DNA from 2 places in the Clostridioides sp. LIBA-7602 genome. Region 1 is predicted to be linked to the other one. Evidence: a T-box and tRNA genes for the amino acid it is inferred to sense, from the RefSeq annotation. Region 1 holds a T-box; the other holds one or more tRNA genes.

Evidence for each region. A T-box is a leader RNA that pairs with one kind of tRNA and senses whether it is charged. The one in region 1 lies ahead of thrS (threonine--tRNA ligase), so its partner is inferred to be a tRNA-Thr.
Region 2: it has a tRNA-Thr gene. The T-box ahead of thrS (threonine--tRNA ligase) is inferred to sense a tRNA for this amino acid. The anticodon was not compared.

What each region holds. Positions count from the first base shown of each region.
Region 1 is NZ_CP196991.1:607,159-614,460, forward strand. It holds gene ACTG45_RS03145 (DUF6873 family GME fold protein) at 100-861, shown strand; gene ACTG45_RS03150 (putative sporulation protein YtxC) at 864-1,682, shown strand; gene ACTG45_RS03155 (DUF445 domain-containing protein) at 1,847-2,449, shown strand; T-box leader at 2,741-2,979, shown strand; gene thrS (threonine--tRNA ligase) at 3,043-4,962, shown strand; gene ACTG45_RS03165 (DUF4097 family beta strand repeat-containing protein) at 5,581-6,618, opposite strand; gene ACTG45_RS03170 (permease prefix domain 1-containing protein) at 6,611-7,288, opposite strand; gene ACTG45_RS03175 (PadR family transcriptional regulator) at 7,300-7,302, opposite strand, start outside.
Region 2 is NZ_CP196991.1:33,604-40,905, reverse strand. It holds gene ACTG45_RS00400 (pyruvate carboxylase) at 1-892, opposite strand, end outside; gene ACTG45_RS00395 (hypothetical protein) at 1,195-1,608, opposite strand; tRNA gene ACTG45_RS00390 (tRNA-Val) at 1,684-1,759, opposite strand; tRNA gene ACTG45_RS00385 (tRNA-Arg) at 1,772-1,848, opposite strand; tRNA gene ACTG45_RS00380 (tRNA-Cys) at 1,858-1,931, opposite strand; tRNA gene ACTG45_RS00375 (tRNA-Lys) at 1,939-2,014, opposite strand; tRNA gene ACTG45_RS00370 (tRNA-His) at 2,023-2,099, opposite strand; tRNA gene ACTG45_RS00365 (tRNA-Ile) at 2,120-2,196, opposite strand; tRNA gene ACTG45_RS00360 (tRNA-Met) at 2,211-2,284, opposite strand; tRNA gene ACTG45_RS00355 (tRNA-Phe) at 2,291-2,366, opposite strand; tRNA gene ACTG45_RS00350 (tRNA-Ser) at 2,370-2,458, opposite strand; tRNA gene ACTG45_RS00345 (tRNA-Lys) at 2,461-2,536, opposite strand; tRNA gene ACTG45_RS00340 (tRNA-Gln) at 2,545-2,620, opposite strand; tRNA gene ACTG45_RS00335 (tRNA-Arg) at 2,630-2,706, opposite strand; tRNA gene ACTG45_RS00330 (tRNA-Gly) at 2,731-2,805, opposite strand; tRNA gene ACTG45_RS00325 (tRNA-Leu) at 2,830-2,913, opposite strand; tRNA gene ACTG45_RS00320 (tRNA-Tyr) at 2,923-3,007, opposite strand; tRNA gene ACTG45_RS00315 (tRNA-Thr) at 3,022-3,096, opposite strand; tRNA gene ACTG45_RS00310 (tRNA-Asp) at 3,108-3,184, opposite strand; tRNA gene ACTG45_RS00305 (tRNA-Val) at 3,190-3,265, opposite strand; tRNA gene ACTG45_RS00300 (tRNA-Gly) at 3,271-3,344, opposite strand; tRNA gene ACTG45_RS00295 (tRNA-Glu) at 3,354-3,428, opposite strand; tRNA gene ACTG45_RS00290 (tRNA-Met) at 3,444-3,519, opposite strand; tRNA gene ACTG45_RS00285 (tRNA-Leu) at 3,535-3,620, opposite strand; tRNA gene ACTG45_RS00280 (tRNA-Asn) at 3,626-3,700, opposite strand; tRNA gene ACTG45_RS00275 (tRNA-Cys) at 3,707-3,780, opposite strand; tRNA gene ACTG45_RS00270 (tRNA-Lys) at 3,787-3,862, opposite strand; tRNA gene ACTG45_RS00265 (tRNA-His) at 3,871-3,947, opposite strand; tRNA gene ACTG45_RS00260 (tRNA-Pro) at 3,954-4,030, opposite strand; tRNA gene ACTG45_RS00255 (tRNA-Ile) at 4,053-4,129, opposite strand; tRNA gene ACTG45_RS00250 (tRNA-Met) at 4,144-4,217, opposite strand; tRNA gene ACTG45_RS00245 (tRNA-Phe) at 4,224-4,299, opposite strand; tRNA gene ACTG45_RS00240 (tRNA-Ser) at 4,303-4,391, opposite strand; tRNA gene ACTG45_RS00235 (tRNA-Lys) at 4,408-4,480, opposite strand; tRNA gene ACTG45_RS00230 (tRNA-Gln) at 4,490-4,565, opposite strand; tRNA gene ACTG45_RS00225 (tRNA-Arg) at 4,573-4,649, opposite strand; tRNA gene ACTG45_RS00220 (tRNA-Leu) at 4,680-4,763, opposite strand; tRNA gene ACTG45_RS00215 (tRNA-Tyr) at 4,774-4,858, opposite strand; tRNA gene ACTG45_RS00210 (tRNA-Thr) at 4,873-4,947, opposite strand; tRNA gene ACTG45_RS00205 (tRNA-Asp) at 4,959-5,035, opposite strand; tRNA gene ACTG45_RS00200 (tRNA-Val) at 5,041-5,116, opposite strand; tRNA gene ACTG45_RS00195 (tRNA-Gly) at 5,122-5,195, opposite strand; tRNA gene ACTG45_RS00190 (tRNA-Glu) at 5,205-5,279, opposite strand; tRNA gene ACTG45_RS00185 (tRNA-Met) at 5,295-5,370, opposite strand; tRNA gene ACTG45_RS00180 (tRNA-Leu) at 5,386-5,471, opposite strand; tRNA gene ACTG45_RS00175 (tRNA-Asn) at 5,477-5,551, opposite strand; rRNA gene rrf (5S ribosomal RNA) at 5,558-5,674, opposite strand; rRNA gene ACTG45_RS00165 (23S ribosomal RNA) at 5,857-7,302, opposite strand, start outside.

The DNA of each region.
Region 1 (7,302 bases):
GAAGAGTCTAATAATAGGTGTGTTAGCAGAAAAATTCTGCTACACACTTTATTTATTTCAAATAAAAAATTTATCAAAAAAAAGAAAAAGGAGTAAAAAATGGAATTTACAAGAGAGCCATTTATACTAGATGACGATTTGTGTCTAGCTTTGGTGGACAAAAGAATTAGTTATCTAATGGAAAATGAATTAAAATTAAGAAATATAGAGATAATAAAAACAATAGAATGTAAAGAATTATATGAAAGCATAAAATATCACCCAGATATATGTATTTGTAATTTAGGAAAAGGAGATATAATTGTTGCGCCGAATGTATATAATCAATACAAAGAGTTATTAAGTAGATATAAATTTAATATAATTAAGGGAGAAGCTAATTTATTAAATAGATACCCTTATGATATACCTTACAATATTGCTATAGTTGGTGACTATGCTATACACAACTTTAAGTACACTGACAGAGTAATATTAGATTATATTGAAAATAATAAACTTAAAAAGATAAATATAGAGCAGGGCTATTCTAAATGCTCAATCTGTATAGTAGATAGAACATCTATAATAACATCAGATAAAGGTATTTGGAAAAGCATGAAGAATACAGAAATAGAGTGTTTATTAATAGAAAAAGGTCATATAAATTTATTTGAGATGAATTATGGATTTATAGGTGGATGTACAGGGTTAATTTCTAAGGATAAACTAGCTTTTTGTGGAGATGTTAAAAAACATCCTGACTATGAACGTATAAAAAGTTTTGTAGAAAGCAAAAACAAGGAGATAGTTACACTTAGCTGTGAAAATTTACTAGATATAGGTTCTATAGTTCCTCTCATGACAAGAAAGGAGCGATAACTTTGGTTGAGAAGGATAATATTTCTTCTATGAAATTTTTGAGGAATAATAATGTAAACGATAGATTAATATATACGAATGACATTGTAGAAGTAGTAATAGATTCTGCAAAGCAAGAAGTATTAAATAAAAGAATACTTAATGGTACTAAAGATGAACAAAGAGCTCTAAATATTGATGAGATATCAACAGAAATAACTAGTATGATAATAAGTATAATGAAAGAGAAACTTTTAAAAGAATACATTCTAAAATGCTATGGGCGTACATATCCTGAAGATAAAAATAATATATACATATATTCACTAAACATATTTGCTAAAAAAGAGATTTTTATGAGAGAAACAGTATTTACAAGGGTGAGAAATTATATAGAGGAAAATGATTTTATAAATGTAGAAGGTTTTATTAGATTTAGAATGAGAGAATTTATGAAATATATTTCTGCTATAGGTGATATTGCAGTTGAGGAGTATTTAATAAAGAAAGACCAAGATGAGTTTATAAGAGTTTTAAAATACTTTATAGATACTCAAGAAGAAAAGATTGATTTGCTAAAAGTTCATATAATGGAAGATAATACATTTATTTTATACGATAAAAATGGAAACAAAATAGACAGTATAGATGATGAAGAAATCATAAATATGGTAATAAGAGAGAATTTAAACTACGAGGACTTTTTAATAAGTACCTTATTAACCTTATGCCCTAAAAAAATAGAAATATTAGATTTATTAAATAATAATTGTTCAAAAGAAATTATAGATACTGTAGAGGCAATTTTTGAAAATAAAGTTAGTATAATTATGGAGAATTAGGAGCTAAAGATATAAAACTAAAAAAATTCTTTTTAAATCGACACAAAAGACTTATAATTGTATATAAAGCTATAATATAGCTAGAGCTATTAACTATAAAAAACATCGACTGATTAAATGTAATATAGCTGACAAATATACAATTGATAAGGAGAAATTTTATAATGGATAATTTAATTAGGATACTGATATTAGCTGTTATTGGTGGATTTATAGGTTACGTTACAAATGTAGTTGCTATAAGACTAATATTTAGACCAATAGAGCCTATTAAAATACCTCTTTTAAATATAGAAATAGTAGGACTTATACCAAAGAGAAGAGCAGAAATAGCAGCAAATGTAGGAGAAATAATTCAAGAAGAATTTCTTTCTATGGACGAAATACTTGCAAATATCATTACTGACGAAGATAAGGAAGAAGTTGTAAGATACATAAAAGCAAGGGTAAAAATTATAATACATGAGAAAGTCTCATTTATACCGAGTGGCATAAAAAACATGATACAAGACTATCTAGGAGAGATAATTGAGTCTGAAGTTAAACAAAGTATAGATGAATTGAGTAAAAATATAATAAATAAAGCAAATGAACGTATAGATATACAAAAAATGGTCGAAGATAAGATTAATGAACTAGATTTATATGAATTAGAAGAGATAATAATAAGAATAGCTAAAAAAGAATTAAAGCATATAGAATTTTTAGGTCTTGTTTTAGGTTTTTTAATAGGTATAGTTCAAGGATTGGTTACTATATTTATTTAAATATACAATAACTAGCTATTGTATTTAAGTATACAAAAACTAAAAATTAACTTCAATAATAATTAATTTTAGTATTTATCTAGTCATATCTATCATGCATGTAGATATATTTTAAAAATTTAAAACTGGTGAAAATATTATAATATAACTATAAATCAAAAGATTAAATTAGTATAAAAATATTAGAATATTGATTTACAGTTGATTAAGATGAAAAATAATGGGTAATTATTATATTACATTAATGTTGATTGATGTATAAGTATCTGTTATAATGAAAATATATTAAAAATTATAGCGTTGAAGAGGAAGAGTAGATTAGAAACCATTCTCAGAGAATTTGGGTCTATGGCTGAGAGCCCATGTAATAGGTCTATTTGAAAACTACCTTGGAGCTGAGTTTATTAGCAGTATTTGTATTTATACTATATGTGAAAGTGCTCGGGTGACGACCTTATAGTCATCAAGAGGGTTGTATATACTTGTATACACCAACTTGGGTGGAACCGCGAATTAATATCGTCCCAAACATATTTGGGGCGATTTTTTATTACAAAAAATCTAAAAATTATTTCAATAAGGAGGAAAAAACAATGATTAAAGTTGCTTTAAAAGATGGCTCAATAAAAGAATTTGAAAGTGCTATTTCTGTTATGGATGTAGCAAAATCCATTAGCGAAGGATTAGCTAGAAATGTGGTAGCAGCATCTGTGAACGGAGAGGTTGTAGGTATGGACCACATTATAGATACTGATTGTGACTTAAATTTATTTAAGTTTGAAGATAAAGAAGGTAAGGAAGTTTTTAGACATACATCAGCACATATATTAGCTCAAGCTATAAAGAGACTTTACCCAGAAGCAAAACTTGCTATAGGGCCAAGTATAGAAAATGGATTCTACTATGATATAGATTTAGACCATAGATTAGTTCCAGAAGATTTAGAAAAAATAGAAGCTGAAATGAAAAAAATAGCTAAAGAAGATTTAAAAATAGAAAGATTTGAACTTCCTAGAAATGAAGCTTTAGAGCTTATGAAAAAACAAAGGGAAGACTATAAGGTAGAACTTATATCTGATTTACCTGAAAGCGAAATAATATCTTTCTACAAGCAAGGTGATTTTACTGATTTATGTAGAGGACCACATTTACCATCTACTAAAAAAGTTAAAGCTGTTAAATTACAAAGTGTTGCAGGTGCATACTGGCGTGGCGACGAAAAAAATAAGATGCTTCAAAGAATCTATGGAACTTCTTTTGAGAAAAACAAAGACTTAGAAGAATACTTACATTTATTAGAAGAGGCTAAAAAGAGAGACCATAGAAAATTAGGTAAAGAATTAGGGTTATTTATGATACCTGAAGAAGGTCCTGGATTCCCTATGTTTTTACCAAAAGGTATGGAACTTAAAAATGAATTATTAAAATTCTGGAGAGAAATACACAGAAAAGCTGGATATATTGAAATAGAATCTCCTATTATATTAAATAGAAAATTATGGGAGACTTCAGGTCACTGGTATCATTACAAAGAAAATATGTATACAGTTAAAATAGATGATGAAGATTATGCTATAAAACCTATGAACTGTCCTGGAGGATTAATTTACTATAATTCTCAATTACACTCATATAGAGATTTCCCAATGAGAGTTGCAGAGCTTGGTAGAGTTCATAGACATGAGTTATCTGGTGCATTACAAGGATTAATGAGAGTTAGAGCATTTACTCAAGACGATTCACATATATTCATGTTACCAGAGCAAATAAAGGATGAGATAAAAGGAGTAGCTAACCTAATAGATGGTATCTACAAAACTTTTGGATTTGAATATAACTTAGAGTTATCTACAAGACCAGAAGATTCTATGGGAAGCGAAGAAGAGTGGGAAGCAGCAGAAAATGGATTAAGAGAAGCTTTAGAAGAATTAGGTCTACCATATACTATAAATGAAGGTGATGGTGCATTCTATGGTCCTAAGATAGACTTCCATCTAAAAGACTGTTTAGGAAGAACTTGGCAATGTGGTACTATACAATTAGATATGCAACTTCCAAGACAATTTGATAATACTTATATTGGACAAGATGGTGAAAAACATAGACCAGTTATGATTCATAGAGTTGCTTTTGGTAGCATAGAAAGATTTATAGGTATATTGATAGAGCATTATGCTGGTAAATTCCCAGTTTGGTTATCTCCAACTCAAGTTAAGATACTTCCTATATCTGATAAATTTATGGATTATGCAAATGAAGTTAAGAAAGAGTTATTTGATAAGGGTATAAGAGTTGAATTAGATGATAGAGCTGAAAAAATCGGATTTAAGATAAGAGAAGCTCAACTTGAAAAAGTTCCATACATGTTAATAGTAGGTGAGAAAGAAGTAGAGGAGAATAATGTTTCTGTTAGATCAAGAGATAAAGGTGAAATAGGTAGCATTAAATTAGATGAATTTATAGCTAGTATTTCAAAAGAAATTGAATCAAGAGAAAGTATTATTCAAAACTAATATTTAAGATATTAATAAATAAGATAAATTTAATTGATATGTTGATAGATATAAATTAAATTTATAAAAAGATAAGTATAATTAGAGGTACAGTTAATCATATTTTTATGATAATGTACCTCTAATTTTTTTGTTGTAGGCTAAATTAATATTTATATGTATGTTGATTTAATGATGTATAAAAGATGCTTAAATAATATATCTATAAAGGTTAATTTAAAGTTGTATAAAATAGGTTTAATTAATATACCTATAAGTGTTAATTTAAAGTTGTATAAAATAGGTTTAATTAAAACTGCTGATTATTTGAGAATAGATGCATGTAAAGGATATGTTGAGATTATATGTAAATAGATTGGACTTAGTAGAGTATTATAGGGAAGACGTTTACTAGTGACAATGAATGAAAGAAATGATTTTGAATACTGTATTGGAGATTACAAGTAAGACGTTTACTAGTGAAAATAAATGAGGAAACAAAAAATTATTATATTAAAACACTTCTATGAGTATTAGATTTATCAATAAATAATAAATCTACCATAGAAGTGTTTTGATTTTAATAATAAAAGTGTTTTTGTAATAATAGAAGTATTTTGGTTGTAATAATCATTTTATCTAATTCTTATTCTTTATAATAGTCAAATCTCCACTTGTAGTACTTACATATAAATTTGTAGTCCCATTTTTATAAGTGTATAAATCATCATGATGATTCAATTCGAAATCACTATCTAAGGAACCAGAAAGCTTATCAAGATTTAAAGTGAAGCCTGGATTATCAGGGATAGATAAATCAACATCTGCAGAAGTAGTCTCGAAATTTAGAGAAGACAACATTTTGTTAGATGTAATTTTTGCATCACCTGAAGTTGTTTCTGCTTCAATATCAGAAAGCGTTCCAGATACATTCATTTGTCCAGAAACTGTACTACAGATAAGACTTTTATTATTTATATCTTTTAAATTTATATCACCACTAGTTGTATCTAAATTTAAACTATCAATTTTACCAGAAAGTTGTATTTTACCAGATGTTGATGAAAATTTAGCATCTTTACTATCTAGTTTTGCTATATCAATATCACCACTAGTTGTATCTAAGTTTACTTTATTAATATTACCAGAAAGCTCTATTACGCCTGAAACCGTACTAGCTTCCATTACATTACCTTTTATGTAAGTACTATATATATCTGCTGAGGCAGTAGATAACGATATTTTATCATAAAGCTTATTAGGCAAATATAGTTCAAGTATTGTTGGTTTTGGAAGATTAATCCCTATAAAGAATTTTTTAGCTGAATTATCATCTATAGAAAGCGAATTTCCATCAACCTTTATTTTTGCAAGTTTTTTCTTTGAAAAATTAGAAGGAGTTTTTTGAATTAGTTTGATTTTATTAGAATCACTTTTCTTAATTCTAACTTCGCCTGAAATCCAGTCTACATCAATATCAGTTATTTTATCTGAAAAACTTTCACTTTTAGTTACTATATACTTATCATAGTTATATTCCGAATTTAAGTTCCTAAAAGAAAAATTAAAAGAATGTGAAACTATACTTCCAAAAAGAAGAAGGACAAATATGATAGAAAGTGATATTGCAATAATACTCCATATGAAAATCTTTGTCTTTATGAGTTTTTTATTCATGCTTATCATCCTCCTTTGATTCACTTAGTTGTATTATCCCTTTAATAATCTCAACACCAGCAGAACCTATTATGAAGAGTATCCACGAAAAAGACCAAATATCAAATAGCATACTTGTAATTAGATATATAGCAACTATTATAATCCAATATGCACTTATAAATGATTTGTAAGCTGGATTTATATCATCATAATTTGTCTTAAATTCTTTGAATTCTTTTGTTGAAGTATCATTGTATAGAACATAGTTTGGTTTTGTCATTTGATTATAGACTAGTAACCCTACACCAATTGCTATCAATATAAGCATTAAAAGAATAGCTAGAGTTGGTTCCATGCCAAAGCTTACAATTGAGACTACAAATAGGAAAGGGCTTATTATAAAAATGGCAATTGCTATTGATGCTCTCAAGGCTCTTTTCTTTTTTTCCTCAATTAATTCAGGAGGTATAAAATATGGTTCTTTAACACTTTCAATTAACTCAGATAAATCGCCAATTCCTGAGATTACTGAATTATATGCTTCTTGTTCTGTTTTACCACATTGTATTTGGTCATTGTATTTTTCTTTTAGATTTTCAAATAATTCATCTTTAAGTTCTTTGACTTTTTTTGTTTCATTAATTCCTGTAAAGCTATTATTAATATAAGTACGTATTTTATCTAACATATTTTCACCTCCTA
Region 2 (7,302 bases), 570 kb from region 1:
GTACTCTTGTGTTCATCTCTATAAAATAATGTCCGCCATTTGCATCTACTAAGAATTCTAATGTTCCTGCATTAGCATAGCCTACATGCTTTGATAATTTGACTGCATCTTCACATATTTCTTGTCTTACTTTATCATCTAATGAAAAAGCTGGTGCATATTCTATTATTTTTTGATGTCTTCTTTGAACTGAACAGTCTCTTTCGTACAAGTGAACTATATTTCCATAGTTATCTCCTAATATTTGAACTTCTATATGTTTTGGATCAGCTATATATTTTTCTATAAATATGATATCCTCTCCAAAAGCTTTTCTTGATTCGCTACAAGCAGTTTCATATTCAATCTCTAAGTCTTCTTCGCGGTGTACAATTCTCATCCCTCTACCGCCACCACCATTAGATGCTTTTATCATAACAGGATAACCTATTTTATTTGCAACTTCTTTTGCTTCTTCAGTACTCTTTATTGCTTTTTCTACACCTGGTATAGTTTGAACATTAACTTCTTTTGCGATTTTCTTAGAGTTTATCTTATCTCCCATCATATTCATTACTTTAGATGATGGCCCTATAAAAGTAATTCCATTCTCTTCACATTTACGAGCAAACTCTGCATTCTCTGCTAGAAAACCATATCCTGGATGTATCGCGTCAACTTTTTTTCTCTTCGCCAAGTCAATTATCCCATCCATGTCTAGATACGCATCTATTGGCCCTTTGCCTTCCCCTATCAAATATGATTCGTCTGCTTTTGTTCTAAATAATCCATATTTATCTTCTTTACTATATATACCAACACTTTTTATCCCCAATTCTGAACAGGCTCTAAATATTCTTATAGCTATTTCGCCTCTATTAGCTACTAGTATTTTATTAAACTTTTTAAGCATACTCTATTCTTCTCCTTTATTGTTTGTGTAATATTAAAGATTATAGACTAAAATACTTTATTTTTGAAGATGTTTAAGCAAGTTCCTTAATTAATAAGATAAATTTATAAATATAAGTAATTTTTAGACTGTGTAAACTCAATTTACCTCACTAAAATTAAGGCATTTTTTATGGAATTTCAGGCAAATTTATGTGAAAATTTCTACAATTGACTTGATTTTATACTGTTTTTTCTTATGTTTACATAATTATTTTCATCTTTACGTAAGATTTTATATATTTTTTTAATATCGTTCATACCCTAATCTATTTGTCTAGATACCCTCTTCACTACATCTGAAAGTTTTAAATGACCTAAATCCGCATAAGCTATAGCCAAGATTATTTTTACGACTCCATCTACCTCATCTAATTTATATGCTCTAGCATTTATTATTGTGTATTTTGGCATAAATTCTTCTAAATCTAGTGCAAGTTCATCAGATAAAGTCATATATTCATCAAATTTTTCTTCATCAGATAAGTTAACAGAATCATATTGTTCGCTTATAATAGTATCTAAGTAATTCAAATCTATACTCAACTGATATGCAATTACATCTTCCCTTTTTGTACTTTTACTTAAATCTTTTTCAACTTTAAATTTGCTATTTTTATCTATAGTTAATTTTAGTTCTTCGCTATCAACTATTTCATTTCCTATTATTATATACAAGTTTCTTACCTCCTAAATATAAAAACTTTTTTAATCAAAAATAAAACCTCTAGTAAAATTACTAGAGGTTTGCACTGGTGGGATTAACAGGGCTCGAACCTGTGACCCCCTGCTTGTAAGGCAGGTGCTCTCCCAGCTGAGCTATAATCCCTCGATGTTTATATGGTGCGCCCAAAGGGACTCGAACCCCTAACCTTCTGATTCGTAGTCAGACACTCTATCCAGTTGAGCTATGAGCGCATGTTTTATTGGAGGCGACACCCAGATTCGAACTGGGGATCAAGGAGTTGCAGTCCACTGCCTTACCACTTGGCTATGTCGCCACCTTTTTGGTGATCTATCCGCGACTCGAACGCGGGACACCCTGATTAAAAGTCAGGTGCTCTACCGACTGAGCTAATAGACCATATTAGTTGGGGTGGATAATGAGAGTCGAACTCACGACCTCCAGAGCCACAATCTGGCGCTCTAACCAACTGAGCTATACCCACCATGTATTCATAATTTAATGTGGTGGGCCATCAGGGACTCGAACCCCAGACCTACCGGTTATGAGCCGGGCGCTCTAACCAACTGAGCTAATGGCCCACATTAAATTTTAGTAGCGGTAATAGGAGTCGAACCTATGACCTTTCGGGTATGAACCGAACGCTCTAGCCAACTAAGCTATACCGCCATACTTTGGTGCCCAGAGGCGGAATCGAACCACCGACACGGGGATTTTCAGTCCCCTGCTCTACCGACTGAGCTATCTGGGCATCTGGCGGAGAGGGTGGGATTCGAACCCACGGCCCCTTTCGAAGTCACTGGTTTTCAAGACCAGCTCCTTAAACCACTCGGACACCTCTCCATTGGTGATCTATCCGCGACTCGAACGCGGGACACCCTGATTAAAAGTCAGGTGCTCTACCGACTGAGCTAATAGACCATGTTATTTGGCTGGGGATGCAGGACTCGAACCTACGCATACATGAGTCAAAGTCATGTGCCTTACCGACTTGGCTAATCCCCAATATATATGTGGTGAGCGCACAGGGATTCGAACCCCGGACACACGCCTTAGAAGGGCGTTGCTCTATCCAGCTGAGCTATGCACCCACATTACAATATAAACACAAAATTTGGAGCGGGAAACGAGATTCGAACTCGCGACTTCAACCTTGGCAAGGTTGCGCTCTACCACTGAACTATTCCCGCTCGTTTATTAAATTGAATAAAAAATGGTGCGGATGAAGGGAGTCGAACCCCCACGCCAATGGCGCTAGATCCTAAGTCTAGTGCGTCTGCCAATTCCGCCACATCCGCGCATTTTTTTGGTGGAGGATGGTGGATTCGAACCACCGAAGTCGATGACAACAGATTTACAGTCTGCCCCCTTTGGCCGCTCGGGAAATCCTCCGTATTAATTTTACATGGAGCTGGTGATAGGAATCGAACCTACAACCTGCTGATTACAAGTCAGCTGCTCTACCGTTGAGCCACACCAGCATTTTTTGTTTTGGCGACCTGGAAGGGGTTCGAACCCTCGACCTCCAGCGTGACAGGCTGGCATTCTAACCAACTGAACTACCAGGCCGCAAATGGTGGGACCAACAGGGCTCGAACCTGTGACCCCCTGCTTGTAAGGCAGGTGCTCTCCCAGCTGAGCTATGGTCCCATTTTTGGAGCGGGTGAAGGGGATCGAACCCTCACAGCTGGCTTGGAAGGCCAGAACTCTACCATTGAGCTACACCCGCATATTTAATTGGTGACTCGTAGGGGAATTGAACCCCTGTTACCGCCGTGAAAGGGCGGTGTCTTAACCTCTTGACCAACGAGCCATTTTAATATTTTAATGGTTGCGGAGGCAGGACTCGAACCTACGACCTTCGGGTTATGAGCCCGACGAGCTGCCAACTGCTCCACTCCGCGATATTGTTTTATAAGTGCCGAAGACCGGAATCGAACCGGTACGAGAGGTAAGTCCCGCAGGATTTTAAGTCCTGTGCGTCTGCCAGTTCCGCCACTTCGGCTTTTTTGGCTCCAAGGGTGGGGCTCGAACCCACAGCCTACCGGTTAACAGCCGGTTGCTCCACCGTTGAGCTACCTTGGAATATATTGGAGGCGACACCCAGATTCGAACTGGGGATCAAGGAGTTGCAGTCCACTGCCTTACCACTTGGCTATGTCGCCGCCTTTTGGTGATCTATCCGCGACTCGAACGCGGGACACCCTGATTAAAAGTCAGGTGCTCTACCGACTGAGCTAATAGACCATATTAGTTGGGGTGGATAATGAGAGTCGAACTCACGACCTCCAGAGCCACAATCTGGCGCTCTAACCAACTGAGCTATACCCACCTTAATTGGTCGAGGTGAAGGGACTCGAACCCCCGGCCCCATGGTCCCAAACCATGTGCGCTACCAAACTGCGCTACACCTCGAAGTTATTTGCTTAATTTAATGTGGTGGGCCATCAGGGACTCGAACCCCAGACCTACCGGTTATGAGCCGGGCGCTCTAACCAACTGAGCTAATGGCCCACATTAAATTTTAGTAGCGGTAATAGGAGTCGAACCTATGACCTTTCGGGTATGAACCGAACGCTCTAGCCAACTAAGCTATACCGCCATATTTTGGTGCCCAGAGGCGGAATCGAACCACCGACACGGGGATTTTCAGTCCCCTGCTCTACCGACTGAGCTATCTGGGCATTTGGCGGAGAGGGTGGGATTCGAACCCACGGCCCCTTTCGAAGTCACTGGTTTTCAAGACCAGCTCCTTAAACCACTCGGACACCTCTCCATATTCTACTTCACAATGATTCATCCGAGGATCGAACTCGGGACACCCTGATTAAGAGTCAGGTGCTCTGCCAGCTGAGCTAATGAACCTAATTTTAATGGCTGGGGATGCAGGACTCGAACCTACGCATACATGAGTCAAAGTCATGTGCCTTACCGACTTGGCTAATCCCCAATATATGTGGTGAGCGCACAGGGATTCGAACCCCGGACACACGCCTTAGAAGGGCGTTGCTCTATCCAGCTGAGCTATGCACCCACAATTATATATGTACAAATTAAATAAAAATGGTGCGGATGAAGGGAGTCGAACCCCCACGCCAATGGCGCTAGATCCTAAGTCTAGTGCGTCTGCCAATTCCGCCACATCCGCGCATTTTTTTTGGTGGAGGATGGTGGATTCGAACCACCGAAGTCGATGACAACAGATTTACAGTCTGCCCCCTTTGGCCGCTCGGGAAATCCTCCGTATTAATTTTACATGGAGCTGGTGATAGGAATCGAACCTACAACCTGCTGATTACAAGTCAGCTGCTCTACCGTTGAGCCACACCAGCATTTTTTGTTTTGGCGACCTGGAAGGGGTTCGAACCCTCGACCTCCAGCGTGACAGGCTGGCATTCTAACCAACTGAACTACCAGGCCGCAAATGGTGGGACCAACAGGGCTCGAACCTGTGACCCCCTGCTTGTAAGGCAGGTGCTCTCCCAGCTGAGCTATGGTCCCATTTTTGGAGCGGGTGAAGGGGATCGAACCCTCACAGCTGGCTTGGAAGGCCAGAACTCTACCATTGAGCTACACCCGCATATTTAATTGGTGACTCGTAGGGGAATTGAACCCCTGTTACCGCCGTGAAAGGGCGGTGTCTTAACCTCTTGACCAACGAGCCATTTTAATATTTTAATGGTTGCGGAGGCAGGACTCGAACCTACGACCTTCGGGTTATGAGCCCGACGAGCTGCCAACTGCTCCACTCCGCGATATTGTTTTATAAGTGCCGAAGACCGGAATCGAACCGGTACGAGAGGTAAGTCCCGCAGGATTTTAAGTCCTGTGCGTCTGCCAGTTCCGCCACTTCGGCTTTTTTGGCTCCAAGGGTGGGGCTCGAACCCACAGCCTACCGGTTAACAGCCGGTTGCTCCACCGTTGAGCTACCTTGGAATATCCACGTGGCTATGTCCTACTCTCCCAGGCAGTTTCCCACCAAGTACCATCAGCGCTAAAGAGCTTAACTTCTGTGTTCGGAATGGGAACAGGTGTATCCTCTTTGCTATTATAACCACATATTGCCTATTTATAAGACAAGTATTATATTAACATCTTTATTTTTAAATGTCAATAGTTTTAAAGTACTAAATAGTAATTGTTTTTTATGATATATACCATATTAATTGAAGTTAGTACTTTACATAGAGTTAACACTCTAAAAACTACACATATATTTTACTGAATGAACATCAAATAATTTGGTCAAGTCCTCGACCTATTAGTATCGATAAGCTAAATACATTGCTGCACTTACACCTTCGACCTATCAACCAGATAGTCTTTCTGGGGTCTTACCCTTGCGGTGGGAAATCTTATCTTGAAGTTGGCTTCGCGCTTAGATGCTTTCAGCGCTTATCCATTCCGTACATAGCTACCCAGCCATGCCCTTGGCAGAACAACTGGTACACCAGAGGTACGTCCATCCCGGTCCTCTCGTACTAAGGACAGGTCTTCTCAAATTTCCTACGCCTGCGACGGATAGGGACCGAACTGTCTCACGACGTTCTGAACCCAGCTCGCGTACCACTTTAATGGGCGAACAGCCCAACCCTTGGGACCTACTACAGCCCCAGGATGTGATGAGCCGACATCGAGGTGCCAAACCTCCCCGTCGATGTGGACTCTTGGGGGAGATAAGCCTGTTATCCCCAGGGTAGCTTTTATCCGTTGAGCGATGGCCCTTCCACGCAGAACCACCGGATCACTAAGTCCGATTTTCATCCTTGCTCGACCTGTATGTCTTGCAATCAAGCTCTCTTTTGCCTTTACACTCTACGTACGATTTCCGACCGTACTGAGAGAACCTTTGAGCGCCTCCGTTACCTTTTGGGAGGCGACCGCCCCAGTCAAACTGCCCACCTGACAGTGTCCCAAGACCAGATTCATGGCCTATGGTTAGAGTCCCAGTACTACAAGGGTGGTATCCCAAGGATGGCTCCGCCAAAACTGGCGTCCTGGTTTCAAAGCCTCCCACCTATCCTGTACATGTAGTACCAAGACCCAATGTCAAGCTACAGTAAAGCTCCATGGGGTCTTTCCGTCCTGTCGCAGGTATCCGGCATCTTCACCGGAATTACAATTTCACCGAGTCTGTTGTTGAGACAGTGCCCAAATCGTTACGCCTTTCGTGCGGGTCGGAACTTACCCGACAAGGAATTTCGCTACCTTAGGACCGTTATAGTTACGGCCGCCGTTTACTGGGGCTTAAGTTCACTGCTTCGATTGCTCTAACAGATCCCCTTAACCTTCCAGCACCGGGCAGGCGTCAGCTCCTATACATCGTCTTGCGACTTAGCAGAAACCTATGTTTTTGGTAAACAGTCGCTTGGGCCTATTCTCTGCGGCCACCGGATGGTGGCACCCCTTATCCCTAAGTTACGGGGTCATTTTGCCGAGTTCCTTAACAACAGTTCTCTCGCGGGCCTTAGGATACTCTCCTCACCCACCTGTGTCGGTTTGCGGTACGGGTACCTTTAACCTCGATAGAGACTTTTCTTGACAGTGTGAAATCAGCTACTTCGCTACTAAATTTCGCTCCCCATCACATCCCAGCATTATCAAAGCGGATTTACCTACTCTGACTGCCTCAATGCTTGGGCACACATAACCAACAGTGTGCTTAGCTTATCCTACTGTGTCATCCC